2 linked regions of the Rhizobium lentis genome follow. The protein of the gene in region 2 interacts with the protein of the main gene of each other region in a pairwise test. Links are inferred from orthologs where the notes say so. Each region holds a gene or a part of one and is shown on either strand. Other genes may lie near its edges.

Region 1 (2,945 bases), 490 kb from region 2 along the record:
GCGCCGTCGGCGACAGAGGGTCGGGCTGGTGGACGGGATGCGACGTGTCCACCCATATGATGCTGAGAATGATTCCCACAAACGCCGCGATGAAGAGGATACCGAATATGAGCGGTCGGATGGCCATGATGGGAATCGCTCCTTCTTGCTTGTGACCGGTCGCTACGATCGATCGCCAGCCGATCATAATGCTCCAGAAGGTCATTCCAAGGCAAAAGTGGATTTCTCCGGAGAGCCTGGATCAGCGGCGCACGATCGAAAGCGGCTTGCCGCCTTCCTCTTTCGATTTGTCGAAATTGCCGTCGGCGCGCATATCGAAGCTAAGCGACGAACCGCCGTCGCCCATCAGCGTCAGCCTGAAGCCATCGATATGCCAGGCCGTAAGCTTCAGTCCGGTGACGGCGGCGGTGCAGTCTCCGGACAGTGACAGCGGCGCATTTTCGTCAGCCCCGACATTTCCGTCAAGCGTCACGCCGCAGAGCTTTTCGCCGCCCGGCCTCCGCATCGTCCATGCACCGGCAAGGCTGCCATAGGTTGGCAGGCGATCGACGCCGTCGGGAGCCGCGATCAGCAGGAGCGGCGCACCGTCTTCCGTCTTCATCGGCGCGCCTTCATTCTCGACGAAACGGGCAATCACTTCGCGTACGGCATCGATCAGGATCAGCCCGCCATCGCCGTCGAAATTCCAGGCGGAGGCTTCGGCGAACGCCGGCAGCACCTTGATGCAGGAATCCTGGCCGGAGAGCGAATAACCGCCGATTGCCATGTCGGTTTCCAACGTCATCCGGCATCCCGCGCGGCCGTCTTCCGGGGCAACGAGATAGGTTCCGGCTTGCGCTTTCAGCACATCGGGATCGATATCCTGCGCGTATGCCACACCGCAGGCCAGGAGCGCCACTGCAGGAGCTGTCAGCCGGACCATATGGATCATGACAATTCCCCCTTTGTCACGGCCGGCCTGAAATGCGTGGCAATTCAGACCCGTTTGCCGCACGCAGCTCTTTATTTTCCGTCTTTTGGCGCAAAGCCGCTACACGCTTTTGCGCGACATGGCCTATGCCTTCAAGTAGAGCCGCGCCGCATAAAGCGCGATCGCCGCTGCATTCGAAACGTTCAGCGATTTGATCGCGCCGGGCATGTCGAGACGGGCAAGCGCGTTGACGGTCTCGCGCGTCTTCTGCCTGAGCCCCTTGCCCTCGGAACCGAGCACCAGCGCCACCTTGTCGCCTGAGAAGGTGCCCTCGAGCGGCGCCGGCCCTTCCGAATCGAGGCCGATGGTGGAGAAGCCGAGCTTGTGCAATTCGCCGAGCGCATCGGCGAGGTTGGTGATCTGTATATAAGGTATCAGCTCCAGAGCGCCGGAGGCGGACTTGGCGAGCACGCCCGACTCGGTCGGGCTATGTCTCTGGGTGGTGATGACGGCCCCGGCATTGAAGGCGACGGCCGAGCGCATGATCGCGCCGACATTGTGCGGATCGGTGACCTGGTCGAGCACGAGCAGAAGAGGGCTGTCCTTCAGCGCTTCGAGCCGGCGCACCGGCAGCGGCCGTGTTTCCAGCATGACGCCCTGGTGAATCGCCTCGGGGCCGAGCACCTTGTCGATCTCGTGCGGGGAGACGATTTCGAAGGGAATGGCGAGCGTCTCGGCGTCGATTTCCAGACGCGCGAGCGCATTCTGCGTCACGAACAGCTTGATCTTCTTGCGCTCTGGATTGTCGAGGGCGGCGCGTACCGTGTGCAGGCCGTAGAGATATACCTGGTCGGGCGCGAGTGCCGGCGGCTTCCAGTCCTCAGCCCCGCGCTTGCGCTTCTGCGGTTGAGGTGTCGGGATCTCCCCGCGTTCGCGCTTGGCGTCGCGATGCGCGCGCCTCAGATTGGCGTAGTGCGTATCCTTGGCGGATGGGTCTGTCGCGGCCTTGCCGCCGGATTTGTTGTCTTTGCTCATGCGGCTTTATAGCCACGGCCTTCGCCGCCGCATAGGCTTTCTTTCATGTGCCGGCTTTTCGGCGGCGAATGAAATTTTTCGCGTTTTTTCCATTGTCATCGTGTTGACAGACGGAAATGCTCCGGTCATATACGCGGCGCAGACGACGGGCGGCAACGCTTCGAAGTCTGACGAACTTGGTCTTCAAGATCCGGACGAAAACTGGAGAGATGCCCGAGTGGTTAAAGGGGACGGACTGTAAATCCGTTGGCTCAGCCTACGTTGGTTCAAATCCAACTCTCTCCACCATTCGTCATCGGATCGGACCAACCCGCGGGTATAGCTCAATGGTAGAGCAGCAGCCTTCCAAGCTGAATACGCGGGTTCGATTCCCGCTACCCGCTCCAGTTTTCCTGACGTCAGTTCATTCTCCGCCGGCGATTGGCCCGCAGGCATCATTTGCGCTGGAAGGTGAGGGCGCCTGAGGTCCGGATTCGCACGAGCTTGCCTTGGCGCCGCTCGATTTTCGCTGCGATTCCAGCGTTTTTTGAAGCGGTTCCGGCGAATCGCCTTGCAGGCGGCGGATTGTCTCCCATATGCGCTGTCACGCCAAGATTGGCGTCTGCAATTAAGTCTTGCGCAATTTCGCCGAAAGCCTTAAACGGCGGCACTAAACCGGTTCGCCGGGGCCACCATTTCGTTCACAGGAAGCATTCAAATGGCAAAGAGTAAGTTTGAGCGCAACAAGCCGCACGTCAACATCGGCACGATCGGCCACGTTGACCACGGCAAGACGTCTCTGACGGCAGCGATCACGAAGTACTTCGGTGAGTTCAAGGCGTACGACCAGATCGACGCGGCTCCGGAAGAGAAGGCGCGCGGCATCACGATCTCGACGGCGCACGTTGAGTATGAGACGCCGAACCGCCACTACGCGCACGTCGACTGCCCCGGCCACGCCGACTACGTGAAGAACATGATCACCGGTGCCGCACAGATGGACGGCGCGATCCTGGTTTGC
Region 2 (3,007 bases):
GCTTGGCAAAGTGGTCAGATGGCATCGATGCCGGTCTCGCCGGTACGGATGCGGATAACCTCTTCGACATTTGAGACGAAGATCTTGCCGTCGCCGATGCGGCCCGTCTGCGCCGCCTTGCGGATCGCATCGATGACGGCCTCCGCGTTCTCGTCGGCCAGCACCACCTCGACTTTCACCTTCGGCAGGAAATCGACGACATATTCGGCTCCGCGGTAGAGTTCCGTGTGGCCTTTTTGACGACCGAAGCCCTTGGCTTCCGTGACTGTAATACCCTGCAGGCCGACTTCCTGAAGGGCTTCCTTCACTTCGTCCAGCTTGAAAGGCTTAATGATCGCTTCGATCTTTTTCATGAGAAAATGTCTCTCCGCTTCTCCTGATATGGCAGGGATGTTCCCGCTCGCGGATATGATGCAGATATCGTGCCAGTTTGAAATCCATCCCGGTGAAAAAAGACACAGATTTCGTCAAAATCGGCGCCCCTGCGGGAAAATCCGAACCGGATTTGCGGCTGGAGAGGTGAAATAACATCGCCTGACGCCTAAAATTGCCCCAGAAGCTGAAAAAATCCGCTCCTATCGCGAATCTCAAAATGTCTTCTGGGCAGCCTAAAATCTAAGCAGATGCATAAAATGCAGTCTTTGCAGTAAGATTTCAGGTGGTTGTTTTTTGAGCGTTTTTTGAATTGAATAGGCTGATGAGCGAGAACCTGTCCAACCTCCTTCTCACACCTTCCGAAATGGCGGCGGTCGATGCGGCCGCAGCCGCGTCGGGGATCTGTTCCTTCGACCTCATGGAAAGGGCGGGGGCCGCGGCCGCGGCTGCCGCTCTGCGACGTCATCCCGGCGCGCTGCGTTTTGTTGTGTTCTGCGGACCCGGCAACAATGGCGGCGACGCCTATGTTGCGGCAAGGCATCTGCAGCAGAGTGGGGCGAAGACGGTGTTGTTTCATTTGGGGGATCCGGCTCGGCTGAAAGGGGATGCGGCGCGCGCTCGGTCCGGTTGCGCTCTTGAGGGACAGGGGCTCGAGGTCTACCGTCCCGAGAGCGGCGACGTTGTCATTGATGGCCTGTTCGGCGCTGGGCTGGCCCGCGCGGTGCCCGTGGAAGTCGGACGCTTGATCAACCGCGTCACCGAGGCCGATTTGCCCGTACTGGCCATCGACCTGCCCTCCGGCCTCGATGGCCGCACCGGTAAGGTGCTGGGCGCCGCCTTTCGTGCTCGTAACACCATCACCTTCATGACGCGCAAGCCTGGCCATCTCCTGATGCCGGGCAGGGAGCTTTGCGGCGAGCTGGAGGTTTTCGATATCGGCATTCCTGCTCGGATCATCCGGGCCGAGGCGGGCGGTGCCATCGCTGAGAATACACCTGACGCCTGGAAGGGCGCGCTGCCGGCCGAGCAGCTGGAAACCCACAAATACAAGCGAGGCCATCTGGTCGTTTTCTCGGGCGACGCCGACAAGACGGGGGCTGCGCGCATGTCAGCGATCTCCGGTCTGAAAGCAGGCGCCGGCCTGGTCACGATCGCCGCCTCCGGGGCAGCGATGGCTGCCAATGCCGCGCATCTCACAGCCGTCATGCTGCATGCAGTCGACGACGAGGCGGACCTTGCTGAGTGGCTCTCCGACAAGCGGTTGCAGACTTTCGTCCTCGGTCCCGGCTTTGGCATCGGCGCGAGAGCCCGCGGCTTCGTCAGCGCGCTTGCCGATCGACGGCTCGTGCTCGATGCCGACGGTATCTCTTCGTTCAAGGACGACCCGCAACAGCTTTTTGATCTTTTCCGCGGCGAGCCGCGTCTGGTGTTGACGCCGCACGAAGGCGAATTTTCGCGGCTTTTTCCTGACATCGGCGACGACGAAAATCTGGGGAAGGTGGACAAGGCGGTGGCGGCCGCGCGCCGCGCCAATGCCGCGATCGTCTACAAAGGGGCCGATACCGTCATCGCCTCGCCGGACGGGCGCGCGCTCATCAACACCAATGCGCCAGCCTGGCTTGCCACCGCCGGTTCCGGCGACGTCCTCGCCGGCATTATCGGCGGATTACTCGCCCAGGGCCAGCCGGCTTTCGAGGCCGCGGCCGCCGGAGTCTGGCTGCATGGAGAGACAGCCCACCGCGCCGGCAAGGGGCTGACGGCGGAGGATCTCGCAGCGGCGGTATTGCCGCTTTAACCCGACTTATTGCTCGACCAACTTCTGCAGGGCGATCGCCCCGTGCGGCGCATTGACCTTGCCCTCATGGATCATGAAGGCGAAGACGTCGCGCGGCTCGGCCTTCACTTTCCGATCCTGGTCGATCAGCGGCAGATCGTCCGGAACCTTGCCCTCGGCCCAGCTCTGGAGCCGGTCTGCCCAGGCCTTCAGATCCTTGTCGGGGTAACAGGTCGGAATATCGTCCGATCCCTTCTGCAGCCTCGCATAGACGAAATCGGCGGTAACGTCGGCGATCATCGGATATTCGAAATGTTCGGCGCAGACCGGCGCCACCCCATATCTAGCCAGCAGCGCGACGAATTCCGGCACCTTGAAGGAATCGTGCCGCACCTCGACCACATGGCGGAGCGCCAGCCCGTCCTGCTTTGCCGGCAGCAGCTTCAGAAAAGCCTCGAAATCTTCCGGATCGAACTTCTTCGTCGGCGCGAACTGCCAGAGCAGCGGCCCGAGATGGTCGCCGAGTTCGCTGATTCCGGATGTCAGAAACCGCTCCATCGATTCACCAGCCTCGGCAAGCACCCGCCGATTGGTGACGAAACGCGTCGCCTTCAGCGAAAAGACGAAACCCTCGGGCACATCGGCCGCCCATTTGGCAAAGACCGCCGGCTTCTGCGTGCTGTAATAGGTGCCGTTGACCTCAATGACCTTCAACTGGCGGCTGGCATAATGCAGCTCGTCCTTCTGTTTCAGGTCTTCTGGAAAGAAATGCCCGCGCCAGGGCTCGAAGGTCCAACCCCCGATGCCGGTGCGGATAATGCCGGATTTCGTCATGTCGTCCTCCCTTTGGCAGCCGCT

What was found.
Region 1: the proteins of J0663_RS19925 (region 2) and rlmB interact in binary tests that used the Escherichia coli proteins (3 or more experiments, as listed by UniProt). The link is inferred for Rhizobium lentis from one-to-one orthologs.

The regions. Positions count from the first base shown.
Region 1 is NZ_CP071454.1:3,589,874-3,592,818, forward strand. What follows is about bases 1-2,871. They hold rlmB (23S rRNA (guanosine(2251)-2'-O)-methyltransferase RlmB), read right to left. Parts: upstream 1,946-2,871; coding sequence 1,055-1,945; downstream 1-1,054. Other genes in these bases: J0663_RS17200 (hypothetical protein), read right to left, coding at 1-127; J0663_RS17205 (AprI/Inh family metalloprotease inhibitor), read right to left, coding at 242-931; tuf (elongation factor Tu), read left to right, coding at 2,643-2,871. Also shown: more of tuf, read left to right, coding at 2,872-2,945. UniProt on the Escherichia coli protein: Specifically methylates the ribose of guanosine 2251 in 23S rRNA.
Region 2 is NZ_CP071454.1:4,079,232-4,082,238, forward strand. What follows is about bases 1-2,933. They hold J0663_RS19925 (NAD(P)H-hydrate dehydratase), read left to right. Parts: upstream 1-697; coding sequence 698-2,170; downstream 2,171-2,933. Other genes in these bases: J0663_RS19920 (P-II family nitrogen regulator), read right to left, coding at 15-353; J0663_RS19930 (DUF72 domain-containing protein), read right to left, coding at 2,177-2,933. Outside these bases: more of J0663_RS19930, read right to left, coding at 2,934-2,983; J0663_RS19935 (GNAT family N-acetyltransferase), read right to left, coding at 3,007-3,007. UniProt on the Escherichia coli protein: Bifunctional enzyme that catalyzes the epimerization of the S- and R-forms of NAD(P)HX and the dehydration of the S-form of NAD(P)HX at the expense of ADP, which is converted to AMP.